Regions from separate parts of the Dorea hominis genome, predicted to be linked through region 2. Evidence: riboswitches for the same ligand, from Rfam matches in the RefSeq annotation. Region 2 holds a riboswitch; the other holds the start of a gene.
What was found. Region 2 has a riboswitch for FMN ahead of H8S07_RS10785 (ECF transporter S component). Riboswitches for the same ligand answer to the same signal wherever they lie in the genome.
Positions count from the first base shown of each region.

Region 1: another riboswitch for FMN. It lies ahead of ribD (bifunctional diaminohydroxyphosphoribosylaminopyrimidine deaminase/5-amino-6-(5-phosphoribosylamino)uracil reductase RibD); the one in region 2 lies ahead of H8S07_RS10785 (ECF transporter S component).

Region 1 covers NZ_JACOOY010000015.1:32,585-41,147, forward strand. The annotation lists gene H8S07_RS11195 (5-methyltetrahydropteroyltriglutamate--homocysteine S-methyltransferase) at 118-1,236, shown strand; FMN riboswitch at 1,292-1,406, shown strand; gene ribD (bifunctional diaminohydroxyphosphoribosylaminopyrimidine deaminase/5-amino-6-(5-phosphoribosylamino)uracil reductase RibD) at 1,682-2,791, shown strand; gene H8S07_RS11205 (riboflavin synthase) at 2,773-3,465, shown strand; gene H8S07_RS11210 (bifunctional 3,4-dihydroxy-2-butanone-4-phosphate synthase/GTP cyclohydrolase II) at 3,547-4,743, shown strand; gene ribH (6,7-dimethyl-8-ribityllumazine synthase) at 4,849-5,310, shown strand; gene H8S07_RS11220 (MATE family efflux transporter) at 5,394-5,870, shown strand; gene H8S07_RS11225 (flavodoxin family protein) at 6,034-6,651, shown strand; gene H8S07_RS11230 (MATE family efflux transporter) at 6,754-8,112, opposite strand; gene H8S07_RS11235 (molecular chaperone Hsp90) at 8,308-8,563, shown strand, end outside.
Region 2 covers NZ_JACOOY010000014.1:39,054-47,616, forward strand. The annotation lists partial or broken gene H8S07_RS14785 (ABC transporter ATP-binding protein) at 1-237, opposite strand, end outside; gene H8S07_RS10780 (helix-turn-helix domain-containing protein) at 301-834, opposite strand; gene H8S07_RS10785 (ECF transporter S component) at 1,125-1,760, opposite strand; FMN riboswitch at 1,926-2,050, opposite strand; gene H8S07_RS10790 (YitT family protein) at 2,154-3,062, opposite strand; gene H8S07_RS10795 (Tex family protein) at 3,119-5,275, opposite strand; gene H8S07_RS10800 (TetR/AcrR family transcriptional regulator) at 5,457-6,065, shown strand; gene H8S07_RS10805 (diacylglycerol/lipid kinase family protein) at 6,069-7,013, shown strand; gene H8S07_RS10810 (glycerophosphodiester phosphodiesterase) at 7,123-7,851, shown strand; gene H8S07_RS10815 (phosphatase PAP2 family protein) at 7,954-8,563, shown strand, end outside.

The DNA of each region.
Region 1 (8,563 bases), on a different contig from region 2:
AAGTTATGACAAACAACTATTTTTGTGTATTTTACGAATAACAGGAATGCCGATATAATAGCCATTGTACACAAGATACCAAAGCAAATAAAAATAGATTACAGAGGAGGAATTACAATGGCAAAACAGAACACACCATTTCGATATGATTATGTAGGAAGCTTTTTGCGTCCGGAAGCGCTGAAAGTGGCAAGAAGCAAATATGAGGCAGGAACCATTACAAAAGAAGGACTGACAAGTGTAGAAGATCAGGAAATCCGCGCACTGGTTGAAAAACAGAAGGCAGCAGGATACAAAGTGCTCACAGACGGAGAGTTCAGAAGAGCAACCTGGCATCTGGATTTCATGTGGGGATTTGACGGAGTCGGACACAGCAAAACAGAGACAGGACTTCCGTTCCACGGGGAAGCAGCTATGATCGATGACACTTACCTGACAGGAAAAGTAGCTGTAACAGGAGAGCATCCGTTTGTAGAGCATTTCCGTTTTGTGAAAGCACTGGAAGATGAAAACACAGTTGCAAAACAGACAATTCCTGCTCCGGCACAGTTTTTAGAACAGATGATCATGCCATTTGCAATGCCGAATACGAGCAAATATTATGAAGATACAGAAGAATTGGTGCAGGATATTGCAGAAGGATACCGTAAAGTGATCAAAGATCTGTATGCAGCAGGATGCAGAAATTTACAATTAGATGACTGCTCCTGGGGCATGCTGGTAGATCCAAATGCAAAAGCATTTTTCGGAACAGATGAAGAAGGATTGGAAGCGATCAAAGAGCAGCTTGTTCGTATTAATAATCTTGCAATTGAAGGAAAACCAGGGGATATGATCATCAATACACATGTATGCCGCGGTAATTTTCATTCTACTTATGCAAGCAGCGGAGCATATGACAGCGTTGCAAAAGTATTATTTGCAAGAGAAAATGTAGACACATATTATCTGGAATTTGACGATGAGCGCTCCGGTGGATTTGAGCCGTTGGCAGCCGTATCGGGCGAGAAGAAAGTTGTACTCGGACTTGTGACAACAAAATCTGCGCAACTGGAAGACAAAGACAAGATTATTGCAAGAATTCATGAAGCTGCAAAATATATACCACTTTCCCGTCTGTGTTTAAGTCCGCAGTGTGGATTCGCTTCCTGCGAGATTGGAAACAAACTTACAGAAGAAGAACAATGGGCAAAACTTGCACTCGTTAAAGAAGTAGCAGAAGAAGTGTGGGGATAAAACTCTCTCTTGACAGATTCTTGCGCAGTGCTATAATAAAGGCAGTCAATTGAATAACTATCTTCAGGGCAGGGTGTAAGTCCCTACCGGCGGTAAAGCCCGCGAGCCGTAAGGTATGATTCGGTGAGATTCCGAAGCCGACAGTATAGTCTGGATGAAAGAAGATGAGAAGAATCTTTGATAAGCAATACGAAGAATCAGATTTGAACATTTAGCTCTGGAATGAACATCCATTTCAGAGCTTTTTATATTTTATATCTGATAAAATAATCAAAAGAAACTTTTAAATGTCTTGAATGAGGTAGAATTCAAGGCATTTTCTTTTTTGTTATGGCGACGAGGAAAATGCGCCATGCTTGAATGGTTGCATTTAACGACCGCTAATCAGCAAATAAAACTCGCAAAGCGTGTTTTATTGCTGTAGAAAACAGGAGGTGAAAAAGGAATGACAGATGAGAAAGAATTTTATATGCAGCGTGCGATTACGCTTGCTGAAAAAGGAAAGGGAAGAGTGAACCCGAATCCGCTGGTAGGTGCGGTGGTTGTCAAAGACGGAAAAATTATCGGGGAAGGTTATCACGAATATTATGGCGGACTGCATGCAGAGCGCAATGCATTAAAGAACTGTAAAGAATCTTCGGAAGGAGCAACTCTTTATGTGACTTTGGAACCTTGTTGTCATTATGGAAAGACGCCGCCATGTACGGAAGCAATCTTAGAACACAGGATTCGAAAAGTTGTTGTAGGAATGACAGATCCGAATCCTTTGATGGCGGGAAAAAGTATTGCGCTTTTGAAATCAAAAGGCGTGGAAGTAGAAGTTGGGGTTCTGGAAAAAGAATGCATGGAACTGACACATATTTTTCGGAAATATATAACAACAAAAATTCCTTATGTATTAATGAAATATGCAATGACGATGGACGGAAAGATTGCAACTGCAAGCGGAAAATCCAAATGGATTACCGGTGAGACGGCAAGAATGTGCGTTCAGAAAACAAGACTGGAATATCAGGCGATCATGGTAGGAAGTGAAACAGTCAGAAAAGATGATCCGCTTTTGACCTGCCGGATTGCCAATGGAAAAGATCCGGTCCGTATCATTTGTGATACGTCACTTCGCACTTCAACGGGTTCGCAGATTGTGAAGACAGCAAGGCAGGTAAGGACAATTTTTGCAACATGTGAAACAAACCGAGAGAAAATAGAACTTTATCAAAAAGCAGGCTGTGAAGTTCTGGTGGTCAGTAAGAAGAATGGGAAAATAGATCTTAAAGAGCTTGTACAGAAAATCGGAGCACTTGGAATTGACAGCATTTTGCTGGAAGGAGGCGGCACATTAAATGCAAATGCATTAGAAGCACAGATTGTGGACCGTGTACAGACTTATATTGCACCGAAGATTTTCGGGGGCACCGGAATCGGACCGGTAGGCGGTATGGGCGTTGATGAACCGGCAGATGCATATCAACTGGTGAACAGTCGGCTCAAACAGATCGGAGAAGATTTTTTAATAGAAAGCGATGTGAAATATAAATGTTTACAGGAATCATAGAAGAGGTTGGAAAGGTAAGCAGTATCAGGACAGAAGATGCCTCAATCCGTCTTCAGATCCAGACAAAGGAAATATTAAAAGATATTCATATAGGAGACAGCATCGCCGTCAACGGTATTTGTCTGACAGTGACGAAATATGACACGGACAGTTTTTGTGCAGATGTTATGCATGAGACAATGAACCGGACTTCCCTTAAACTTCTTAGAAGAGGAAGCAAAGTGAATCTGGAACGGGCAATGGCGGCAAACGGAAGATTTGGCGGTCACATTGTCAGTGGACATATCGATGGGACAGGCACAATCCGCAAAATGCAAAGAGACAGTATTGCAATATGGTATACGGTTGAAACAACAGCTGGGATACTACACTACATAGTAGAAAAAGGATCGATCACAATCGATGGAATCAGTCTGACAGTAGCGGCAGTTGACGATAAAACCTTTCAGGTATCTGTTATTCCACATACACTGAATCATACTGCACTGCAGGAAAAGAAAGTGGGGGATCCGGTAAACCTGGAAACAGACTGTATCGGAAAATATGTGGAAAAATTCTTGCGGGAAAGGAACAGTAATTTGCAGAAACCAGAAGGAAATACAGATAGAAAAAATGGTAAATCTTCAAAATCAGGTGGAATTACGGCAGAATTTCTGGAACGTTACGGGTATTAACAGACAGGAGATCAAGAGGAAACTGTCGATGACAGGTTCAGCAGAGAATTAATAATTTAGTCAAATAGAAGGAGAGAAACTATGGAATTTCAAAAGATAGAAAATGCTTTACAAGCATTGCGGGATGGGAAAAATATTCTTGTTATGGATGACGAGACCAGAGAGAATGAAGGTGATCTGATCTGTGCGGCACAGTATGCGACAACAGAAAATGTAAACTTTATGGCAGTGCATGCGAAAGGGCTAATCTGTATGCCGATGAGCAAAGAAGTAGCAGCAAGCCTTTCACTGGCACCAATGGTTGCACACAATACAGATAATCACGAAACTGCGTTTACCGTATCTATTGACCATGTGGATACAACAACCGGAATATCAGCAGAGGAACGTGGATTTACAGCAAGAAAATGCATTGAAGACGGTGCAAAACCGGAAGATTTCAGGCGACCGGGACATATGTTCCCGCTGGTTGCAAGAGACGGCGGTGTGCTGGTACGGAACGGACATACAGAAGCAACCGTAGATCTTATGCGCTTAGCCGGGCTTAAAGAATGTGGGCTGTGTTGTGAGATCATGAAGGAAGACGGTACGATGATGCGTACAAGCGAATTAAAAGCATTTGCAGAAAAACATGGAATTCCGACAATGACTATCAAAGAGCTGCAGGAGTACAGAAAAGTAAAAGAAACACTCGTTTCCTGCGAGGCAGTAACGAAGATGCCGACAAAATACGGATTATTTACTGCGTATTGTTATGTGAATAAATTGAATCAGGAACATCACATTGCGCTTGTTATGGGCGAGATCGGAGAGGGAGAAAATGTGTTATGCCGGGTACATTCGGAGTGCCTTACCGGAGATGTATTTGGATCTCTCCGTTGCGACTGTGGACAGCAGTTTGAATGTTCCATGAAAGAAATTGCAAAAGAAGGACGTGGAGTACTTTTATATATGCGGCAGGAAGGACGCGGAATCGGTCTGGTTAATAAATTAAAGGCTTATTGTCTGCAGGATAATGGAATGGATACACTGGATGCAAATCTGGCACTGGGATTTGAGGCAGACCAGAGAGAGTATTATATCGGAGCACAGATTTTAAGAGAGCTTGGAATCCGTTCGCTTCGTCTTCTGACAAACAATCCGGATAAAGTATATCAGCTCCAGGATTACGGAATGGAGATCAGCGAGCGCGTGCCGATCCAGATGGATGCAACGAATTATGATTTGAAATATTTGAAGACAAAGCAGGAACGTATGGGACATTTATTACAATTTTAAACAGACAAAACAGAGGGATAATTTTGATAGAAGCAGATTGTTCAGGAACAATACATAAATAAAACAGAGCCGGAAATGACTCTGAAAAAGAAAAGAGGATAAGACATGAATACATTAGAAGGAAAATTAGTTGCAACAGACATGAAAGTAGGAATCGTAGCAGGACGATTTAATGAATTTATCACATCAAAGCTGGTAGGCGGAGCAATGGATGGATTGCTCAGACATGATGTGAAAGACGAAGATGTAGATATCGCATGGGTACCGGGAGCATTTGAAATCCCACTGGTTGCATCGAAAATGGCAAAAAGCGGAAAGTACGATGCAGTGATTTGTCTTGGCGCGGTTATCCGCGGAGATACAACGCATTATGATTACGTTTGCAATGAAGTGTCCAAAGGAATTGCGACAGTTTCCCTGGAAAGCGGAATACCGGTTATGTTTGGAGTGCTTACAACAGAAAACATTGAACAGGCAATTGCGCGCGCCGGAAGTAAAGGCGGAAATAAAGGATATGATTGTGCACTTGGCGCGGTTGAGATGGTTAATCTGCTCAGAACAATATAAGCGAGAAGGAAGTAGCAGAAAATTTATATTTTCCTTTACCTGTTTATGCGAAATGATATAAAATATAAAGTACAAAAACCTGCATGAAAGGTCAGAGAGGAAAAGAAATAAATGAAGCAATCATTTTTTTCAAAGGATCCGGTGTTTTACCGGTCCTTTTTCAAGTTGATGGCAGTGATCGCATTGCAGAATTTGGTAGCATACAGTGTCAACATGCATTGAAAGCCCCCTTATTGTCTATGTACCGGTTAAGTGCGCAGGCAACTTTATATGCAGATCATTTTATGATGATCATGAGTGTGGTTATGGTTGGAATGGCGTATCAAATGCCGGTTGGAGTGGGGCTCATTCAGGGTGGTGGAGATACAAAATTTTCCATGTATCTTAACCTGATCTCGGTTTGGGGGATTGTCATGCCATTATCCTTTTTAACTGCATTTTACTGGAAACTTCCAGTTGAAATAGTAGTGATCGCAGTTCAGTCAGATCAGATATTTAAGTGTCTGCCGATTTTTCTGCGTTTTAAAAGTTATAAATGGATTCATAAGCTAACAGGCTAACTCCCTGATCTTTGGATCCTGTTTTCAATTATATTTATAGTGACAAAGATTGCACTAAGCCACAGGCAGTTGGTGATGTGTTTAGTGGTAACGTGGTTGTCAGTGTATTTGTTGTATCACTGCTGTTGAGTTTATTATTACCAAAAGAAGGAGGAAGTATAGGATGAAAGTATTAATGATCAATGGAAGTCCACATGTAAAAGGAAACACAAAAGTTGCTTTAGAAGAGATGGTGAAGATTTTTCATGAAGAGGGAATCGAGACAGAGATTCTCGATATCGGAAACAAAGACATCCGGGGATGTATTGCCTGTTATACATGTATGGAAAAAGGAAAATGTGTTTTTGATGATATTGTAAATGAATCCGCAGCAAAATTTGAAGCATGTGACGGTCTTGTAATTGCGAGTCCTGTTTATTATGCATCCGCAAATGCAACATTGATCGCTTATCTGGATCGTCTGTTCTACAGTACACATTTTGATAAGACGATGAAAGTCGGAGCCAGTGTAGTTGCCGCAAGAAGAGGCGGACTTTCAGCGACTTTTGATGAACTGAATAAATATTTTACAATCTCCGGAATGCCGGTCGCATCCAGCCAGTACTGGAACAGTATCCATGGAAGAGAACCACAGGAAGCTTGTCAGGATGCGGAAGGACTGCAGACAATGCGTACACTTGCAAGAAATATGACATTCTTAATGAAGAGTATCAAACTTGGAAAAGAAGCATATGGACTGCCGGAAAAAGAAGCAAGGCGGGGAACAAACTTTATACGATGATTTACAGTCATCAAATGATGTCGCACGAGAAAGGGCGTATTTACTCGCTGTCATAAAAAAGGATTCGAGAAATGAAATCTCGAATCCTTTTTTACGCGATCATTATTGATTAAATAGTTTATTCCTTGTGAGAAAGTATGCAGTCAAAACCATCGTTCCGGTAAGTACCCAGGAAATCGGATAAATCCAGATCAGCAAAGTGTAATTGTGCCAGATACGGATGGCGGTTGCGATCCAGATCAGACGCAGAACACAGGAACCAAAGACTGTAAGTGCGGCAGGTGTCATTGAGTGTCCCATCCCACGAAGTGCAGCGCCGCTGATTTCATAAGTACTTGTCAGAAGTTCCAGAGAAGTAATAATCACAAGGCGGATCATTGCATAGTGGATGACATCCGGATCTGTCGTATACAGACCGATAAAAAAGTTACGTCCGAGAATAAAGACCATACTTAAAATCCCGCAGAAAATCATACTTGCAAGCATGGCTTCCCGAAAGACTTTCTTGCAACGGTCATACATTTTTCCACTGTAATTCTGACTTGTGAAAGTCACTGTTGTCTGCGCAAATGCATTTACGATAAAATAAGTAATGTATTCAAAATTTAACGCAGTAGAAGAACCGGCAATCGCCTTTGAGCCAAAACTGTTGATGGAAGACTGGATACAGACATTGGCAACAGAAAAGACCATGCCCTGCAGTCCGGCAGGAACACCGATTTTTAAAATACGGATAAGTTCCGAAGTGTTGATTTCGAGCTTTTTAAAAGAAACCCGGATCGGTTCTTCTTCATGCAGTAAAAACAAGATGACAAGCAGTGCACTTACACCATTTGCAACAACTGTAGCAATACCGGCACCGGCAACATCCATGTGGAAACCGGCAACAAGCAGGAAATTTAAAATTACATTTACCACACCGGAAACAATTAATGCCAGAAGTGGTCGTTTTGTATCTCCGATACTCCGAAGAATCGATGCGCCGAAATCATAGAGCATCATGAATGGCATACCGAGAAAATAGATCCGCAGATAAACGGTTGCCAGATGAAGGACATCCTTCGGTGCGCCCATGAGCAGCAAGATTGGATGTGAAATGATCTGACCAAGCAAAAGTAATAGTATTCCGCTTATAAGTGCCAGCGTAACGGCAGTATGTACAACGCTTGGAATCTTTTGCTGATTGCCTTCGCCGATATAGCCGGCGATGATTACATTTGATCCAAGTGAAATGCCGGAAAATAATGTAACCAGCAGGTTAATAACAGCCCCATTGCTGCCAACGGCAGCGAGCGCTTCACTTCCGGCAAAACGACCGACAACGGCGACACCGACAGAATTAAATAACTGCTGCATGATACTGCAGGCGGCGAGCGGAAGTGCAACGATCAGCATATTTTTGAAAATTTTGCCATGGAGCATATCCATCTGGCGCGATTCTTTTTTCGTAGTTTCATTCATATTATTAAATCTCCTGTTAAAATCGATTAATCTGTATTTATAATTAAAGTAAAGTACTATAATTCTATCTGGCAAATACATTATAGATTTCAGAAAAAAGAAATACAACCCTGATTGCAAAATTATGCGGATATGCTTATAATCTGAAATAGAGAATTCCGGCAAGGGTAATAAAAGAAAGGAAGTAGTGTAGAAATGACAGAGAACGTAAAAACTTATGTAACAGAAAAAACAAAAGAACTGATCGCGGCAACATCCTGCTCAGCAGAAGCAAAAGAAGCAGCAAATGCATGGCTTGAAGCAGTTGGGACAGAGAAAGAAGCAGAAGTAACAAAAAATTATATTGCAGAACTGGAAGAAGATATCATGCCGATCGATGGACTGATTGCATTTGCAGGATCTGATATGGGAGCAAAAGTATTCGGAGATGCTGCAAAAGGTGTACTTGCTC
Region 2 (8,563 bases):
TTCCCGCTCATACGGCGGCTTATTACTGATCTCCTCGCCATCAAAAATCACACTTCCTTCGTCTGCTTCCAGGAATCCTCCCAGAATCCGAAGAAGTGTTGTCTTACCGCAGCCACTTGGCCCGAGCAGTGTTACAAATTCATTTTCATAAATGTCAAGATTGATTCCTTTTAACACAACCTGGCTGTCAAAACTTTTGACAATGTTGCGGAATTCAATGATCTTATTCTCTTCCATCTCACGTCTCCCTTCTATAATCTGTCAGCTATAATATCTCAGCCTTTTATCGTTCTCGTCTGTTTAAAACATCGGCGGGTTGGTGATCCACAATACTTTTGCTTCCCCGCTCCCATGATTATATAAATAATGGCTTCTGGAACCATCCATATAAAACGTTTCCTTCGCCTTTACTTTATATTTCTTCTTGCCACGCACAATTGTTATGCTGCCTTTTAATACATAGCCAAATTCTTCTCCCTGAAACGCCGACACTTCCCGGCTTTTCTGATGTGGCGCCAATGTTAAAATAATAGGCTCCATCTGGTTCTTTTGTGCATTAGGCACAATCCACTCAATCTGAAAACCTTCCTGTTCATCCACAAAAAAATCCTGCTGTCCGAATACAATCTGATGCTCTTCTTCCTCATGGAAAAAGTCTGACAGATTACTTCCAAGCGCTTCCAGAATATCTTCCAGCGTTGCGATACTCGGCGTTGTCAGATTTCTCTCCACCTGGGACAGAAAGCCTTTTGACAGCTCGCTTCTGGATGCCAGATCATTCAGCGTCAGGTCATTTTGCAAACGCAGTTCTTTCAATTTCTTTCCGATATCCACCCTATCACCTCCGAGATATATTTTCGTTCTGGAGTTTTCTATTACTATACTTTATGTTCAAAATTACCGAACAAAGTTTATTATACACGGTTACGGGAATATTTCAAGAGATTCACAGATTTTTTGAAGCCTGGTTCTAGTTTTTTTGGATATTTTTTCAAAAAAATTAAAACCTGTATTTCCCACCAGATGGCAACTTGCTGAAAACTGCATTATAATACAAGCAAGGACAGAACCCTAAAAATCAAGGCTCTGTCCTTCTTTTTTTCATCATTATCTAATATTTTCTTCTATCTTCCCATATGGAATATCGGGCTGATCTTCTTATAGATCAAAAATACGATCAACGATACCAGCACACCTTTTAACAGGTTAAATGGCACGATTGCAAAGATTACAAGCGTTGTAACGCTTGTAATGTGGCTGTTCACTGCTGTTCCCATGCCAACCAGTGCATCCATCGGCATCTGGAACGCTTTTGCATAAGCCGGTAATAATACGTATGCATTAAGGAAACATCCAAGGATTGTCATAAATAATGTTCCGCTAATCATACCAACGATAGCGCCTGTGCGGTTATGCTTTTTCTTGTAGATCAGACCTGCCGGTACCACAAATGCGCATCCGATCAGGAAGTTAGCAATCTCACCTACCCCTGCTGTCATGGTTCCATTTACCGCAAAGTTCAGAATGATCTTGATGAATTCAATCGTTGCTCCTGCCAGTGGTCCCATTGCAAAACATCCGACTAATACCGGAACTTCACTGAAATCGATCTCGTAAAAAGATGGTGCAAACGGAAGCGGAATCTCGAAAAGCATTAATACTAATGCAATTGCAGATAACATTCCAACCTGTGCCATTACACGGATCTTTGTCCTGTTCTTTGTCTGTGCTGCTGCCATTGTTTTTGTACTTGTACTCATATGTTGGTCTCCTTTAAAATACTTATATTTAGAAAGAAAACTTCCGGAACTATGCATTACATCTTGCTGAAGTTTTTATATAGTAAGAAAATCAATTTCCTATTGCAACAATAAAACCCCGGTATCAAACAAAATACCGGGGTAATAATATTGCTTTTTCTATGCATAACTCTTCTCTCATCCAGACTTTACTGTCGGTATCGGAATTACACCGATTCAGCCGGTACGTATCATACCGGGTCGCGGACTATACCGCCGGTTGGGACTTTCACCCGACCCCGAAGAATCTTTCTCTTTGTTTTTTATTATAGTGCTGTACTTCTTAAATTGCAAGTGAAACTTTTCCGAAGTATTATCTCACACAAACATCCATTATGTCTGACTTTCAAAAATCTAAGACTGTCTGTCACCTGCCGACTTCCGGTCTTCCGGAAGTTCCTGATAACGGATACGTTCGAAAGTAAATCCCTGACCTCGCACTTCATTGATCTGTGTGATCGTAATAAATGCGTACGGATCGATGCTGTGGATCATTTCTTTTGTGGAATACAGTTTCCGGTTCGGAATGATGCACATAACACCTTTCTGTTTTTCATGACGATAACCGTTTTCAATATAGATCATCGTTGTTCCAAGATCGAGCTTGGATAATAAATCTTCCCGGATCTCTTCGTATTTCTCAGATATGATAAACAACTGTATCTGTGAAGTTCCAAGCAGCATCACCTTATTTAGTAGTACCGTTGTCAGCACCAGATTCAAAATACCGTACATCACCTGTTCTGAATTAGAAAAGAGGATCTGTGAAGAAAGCACAATAAAATCAACCACATACATAAGCGGTGCCAGTGGAATATGTGCCACTTTGTTCAGGATCAGTGCTATGATATCGGTTCCGCCTGTAGAAGCACCAACTCTTACAATGATACCAATTCCAATTCCCATAAGCACTCCCGCATAAATTGCGGACAGCAGCTGATTATCTGTCAGCGTTGTAATTCCCGGTATCTTCTGGACAACTGACAGGCAAAGCGGATATAAAAATGTACTTACAATCGTTGTAACTGCAAATTTTTTTCCGAGTATAAAAGCTCCTGACAGGAACAATATGACGTTTACACCTAATAATACAACCGATAGGGACATCGGCACATAATGTGTGATCGTAAGTGCAATACCGGTTGCGCCTCCCATGACAATACCTGTTGGTACGATAAATGCTGCAACTGCAAATGCCAGAATGATATTCCCCAATAATACTCCGGCAAGTGTGAACAATGTTTTTCCCCAATTTTTCTGCATACTAAACACCTCTCGCTTTTTTGTATTTTTTATTAAATTACTTTTGTAAAATTATTTTATTGAATACCTTTCATTGTCAGCTGGATTCTCTTTTTCTTAAGATCCACACTTAAAACTTTGACATCCACGATATCACCAACGCTTACTACTTCCAGTGGATGTTTTACAAATTTCTTATCGCTTAATTCTGAAATGTGTACCAGTCCGTCCTGATGGACACCGATGTCAACAAAGGCTCCAAAATCAATGACATTTCTCACTGTTCCTTTTAATACCATGCCTTCTGTCAGGTCTTTCATTTCCAGAACATCCGTGCGGAGGATCGGTTTTGGCATCTCATCTCGCGGATCTCTTCCCGGTTTCTCCAATTCTTTTACAATATCTTCCAGTGTGATCTCACCGATTCCAAGCTCTTCTGCCAGACGTTTTTTATCACGGATCGTAAGTGATAATCCTGTCAGTTTTCCTCCTTTGATATCATCTACGGAAAATCCCTGCTTCTTCAACAGTTCTTCTGCTGCCGCATAGGACTCCGGATGCACGCTGGTAGCATCTAACGGATTATCTCCGTCCTGGATACGCATAAAACCTGCACACTGTTCAAATGCTTTCGGTCCCAGCTTTGCTACTTTTAATAATTGTTTCCGGTTTGTAAATTTGCCATTTTCTTCACGATATACAACGATATTTTTGGCAATCGCAGAAGAAATACCGGAGATATAGGAAAGCAACGGTGCGGATGCTGTATTCAGATCGACACCGACTTTATTTACGCAATCTTCTACAACACCGGAAAGTGCTTCGCTTAATTTCTTCTGGTTCATGTCATGCTGATACTGTCCGACTCCGATCGATTTCGGATCGATCTTCACAAGCTCAGCAAGCGGATCCTGCAGTCGTCTTGCAATGGACGCTGCACTTCTCTGCCCGACATCAAAATTCGGGAACTCTTCTGAAGCAAGTTTACTTGCCGAATATACAGAAGCTCCTGCTTCATTTACAATGATATACTCTACTTTTTCCGGAATCTCTTTTAATAACTCTACGATAAACTGCTCAGATTCTCTGGATGCAGTTCCATTTCCTACTGAGATCAGTGATACGTGATACTTCGGAATGATCTTCTTTAATAAATCTTTGGACGCCTGGATCTTCTTCGGTGTTGTCGGTGCAGTAGGATAGATGACTGTTGTACCGATAACTTTTCCGGTCGGATCTACAACTGCAAGTTTACATCCGGTTCGGAATGCCGGATCCCAGCCAAGCACGGTTCTTCCTGTGATTGGAGGCTGCATGAGAAGCTGCTCTAAGTTCTTTCCGAACACTTCGATTGCTCCATCCTCTGCTTTTTCCGTCAGTTCACTCCGGATCTCCCGCTCGATTGCCGGTGCGATCAGACGTTTATAACTGTCCTCTGCTACTTCTTGAAGTACCGGAGTCGTATACGGATTATCTGTGCGGATGATCTGTTTTTCCAGATATCGTAAGATATCATCCTGCGGTGCTTCTACTTTTACAGTCAGGAACTTCTCTTTCTCTCCACGGTTCAGCGCAAGGATGCGGTGTCCCGCCAGCTTGCTGAGTGCTTCTTCAAATTCGTAATACATCTCATAAACCGACTCCTGTTTTTCGTCCTTTGCAGTGGAAATAAGAGTTCCTTTCTGCATGGTTCTCTTACGGATCCAGCTTCTGTATGCCGCTTCATCAGACACTGCTTCTGCGAGAATATCCTTCGCGCCGTCCAGCGCATCTTTGACTGTCTCTACACCTTTTTCTTTATTAACATAGTCTTCTGCCAGCTTCTCCAGCGGCTCTTTTGCTTTCTGTAAAGTAATCAGTGCTGCCAGTGGCTCCAGTCCCTTTTCCTTCGCAATCGTCGCACGGGTTCTTCGTTTCGGGCGATACGGACGGTAGAGATCTTCTACCACGACCAGTGTCTGTGCCGCAACGATCTTTGCTTTCAGCTCTTCTGTCAATTTTCCCTGTTCTTCTATACTTGCCAGTACCTGTTCTTTCTTCTCCTCTAGATTCCGTAAATAGGTCAGTCTTTCATATAATTTACGAAGCTGTTCGTCGTCCAGTGTACCAGTTGCTTCTTTTCTGTATCTGGCGATAAATGGAATTGTATTACCTTCATCGATCAATTTTACAGCCGCTTCTACCTGCCACTTTTTTACGCCTAATTCTTCTGTAATCTTCTGATTGATATCCATAATTATATCCTTTCTGAATGTTACTTTCTGTGGCTTTCCACAATCTTTCTTATTATAGCGAAAATGTCTCTTTCTTGCAATGGAACAGTAAATACAGAGTTCACTCTGTTTTATTGAAAACAGCTATTTATTATGTTATACTTAAGGTTATCATAAAAGAAAAAGGAGATTCTTGATCATCATGAATCAAACAGTACAAACAAAACCATTGTCCAAGCAGCAGCAGAAGTCTATGGAAACGAAAGCTCGGATTTTCGCCGCTGCCAAAAATATTTTACAAAAAGACGGATATGAAGCATTGTCGATTAAAAATATCTGTGACGAAGCTGGGGTTTCCAACGGAAGTTTTTATCATCATTTCAAAACAAAAGACGATCTTCTTTCTTATTATATAGAAGAGCAGCCGAGCATCAATCCGGATTTTCTTGATCTTCCGGCTTCTCCGGCTGAAGCTAAAGAAGCGATCATCTACGTCTATCTGAATTATGTACATTACTGCCAGGATCTGGGCGTAGAATTTATGTCGAATTACTATACACCAAAGAACCAGTCTCTGAACCCGCTCATCCGTACGGAGCGTCCTTATCCGATCGTTACGGTCCACAATTATCTGCAGAAATGCATGGATGCCGGAATTTTACAGATATCCGGAGATCTGGAAGCTCTTACAACCGATATCCGTATGATCGTGATCGGTAACGTTTTTGAATGGTGTCTGAAAGAAGGACATGCGGATTTTGAAGGAAATATGAAGCGAAGTCTGGAGACTTATCTGAACGGAGCATTTTAAATCATGTACACTTTTCTTGTAAATCCCGGTTCTAGAAGCGGCCTCGGTCAGACTGTCTGGAACACACTGGAACAATATCTGAAAGAGAACGAGATCTCTTATCAGGTCTTTTTCACTAAATATCAGCGGCATGCCTCGAAGCTTGCCGCTCATTTGTGTGCCGATCCATCTTTGGAAACACTGATTGTTCTTGGCGGTGACGGCACTTTAAATGAAGTCATTGACGGCATCAGCGATCTGTCCGGCATCACACTTGGATACATTCCGATTGGGTCCAGCAATGATTTTGCAAGGAGCATGGGACTTTCCCGGGATCCACTCACAGCACTTAAACATATCCTTAAGCCTTCCCGTTTTGCATACTTAAATATCGGAGTGACAGAATATGAAACAGACAGCAAGCCTTATTGCCGGCGCCGTTTTGCTGTCAGTTCCGGTCTTGGATTTGATGCCGCTGTCTGCCATCAGGTAATCGTCTCTCCGCTGAAACGATTTCTTAATAAGCTGCATCTTGGAAAACTATCCTACGTTGGCGTTGCACTTTCCCAGATTTTCACCATGACACCCTGTGATATGCACATTCGGCTTACGGAGCTGTCCGGTGATACAGAAGAAATACTTTTTCACAAAGTTTATTTCGCTGCGGCTATGAATCAGCGCACAGAGGGCGGTGGATTCCGTTTCTGTCCAAAAGCAGATCCTTCTGATGATATTCTGGATGTTATTGTAGTAGAAGGATTCCCGAAAGCTGTCATTCTTATGCTTTTGCCAACCGCTTTTAAAGGATGGCATGTATTTTTCAAAGGAATCCATACATATCAATGTAAAAAAGCAACTTTTACCAGCCCGAAACCACTTGCGGTCCATACAGACGGAGAACCGGTATATTTAAAACGAGAAATTACCTGTTCTCTGGAACCTGAGAAAATTCGTCTGATTTTAAGTTAAGGAGATGTATTTTATGTATCACGGAATACTCATTTTTATTGTTTGTCTGTGTTTATTTGTTCTCTTTTTACTTTTCCCCCGGACAGGCAAACGGCAGGAACTTTTAAAATTGTATCGTGGAACCTGTTTTGCTCATCGTGGATATCACAGTATTGAAAATGGAATTCCAGAAAATTCTATGCCCGCGTTCCGGCAGGCGCTTTCCCACGGTTATGGCATTGAGCTGGATGTTCATCTCACCAAAGATGGCAGACTGGTTGTTTTCCACGATGATACTCTGAACCGTGTCTGTAAAAAATCCGGCACGATCGAAGATTTGACAGTTCCGGAGCTGAAAACATGCCGTCTCCAGGATACGGAAGAACAGATTCCTCTGTTTGAAGATGTTCTGTCACTGGTAAACGGACAGGTACCTCTTCTGATCGAATTGAAAATTCCCGGTCGTTCCACCGCTATCTGTCAGCATGTTCATAAGGCCCTTTCCTGTTATCATGGAAATTATATGATTCAGTCTTTTAATACGATGGGACTTTTCTGGTATCGCAGGCATGCTCCGGAAGTTCTGCGTGGACAGCTTTCTTCCAGACTTACGAAGGATCCTCTGAAAGAACTCTGGTTTTTACGTTTTCTTGCCGAAAACCTGCTTCTTAATTTTCTTGGCAGACCGGATTTTATTTCTTATAAACTGAAAAACCTTCCTAAATTTACTGTTTCTTTCTTACGGAAATTCTTTGGAACACCTACAGCTGTCTGGACACTTCGTACACCTGAGGCATTGCTGGAAGGCAAACGCTGTTATGATATGCAGATTTTCGAAAAACATGGTGAAAATTATTAAGAATAGATGAACATTGTTGTTGATTCTATCTTTTCATGTTATAATCCGTTGAGAAACTTAGCTAATCTTTAGATAAGACTTGTTATATAAAGGGGCGTAATTATGCAATCCATTACGAAAATCAAACAATTTATCCTGCGGTATCGTCATGCATGGGTTTTATTATATAGCTTTATCTACATGCCTTGGTTCTGTTATCTGGAGAAGCACAGATTCAGCCATTACTATCTGATCCACTCACCACTTGACGATTATATCCCGTTTGTAGAATATTTTATTGTTCCGTATCTGTTATGGTTTTTATTTATTGCTGTAACGATCGCATATTTCTTCTTTACGGATAAGAAAGGATATTACCAGCTTACAGCATTTTTATTCACTGGAATGACGATCTTCCTGATCATCTGCACAGTATTTCCAAATGAATTAAACCTGCGTCCGCACACATTTGCGAACGATACTGTTTTTACAAGACTGGTACAACAGCTTTACAGCACCGATACACCGACGAATGTACTGCCAAGTATTCATGTATATAATTCACTTGGCGCTGCTATCGCCATCGGACACAGCCAGGCACTGAAAAAACACCGCGGTATCCAGTTTGTTTCTTACGGACTTGCCGGACTGATTGTTCTGTCTACCATGTTCTTAAAGCAGCACTCTGTAACGGATGTGATCGCAGCAGTGGCACTTACCTTTATGATTTATC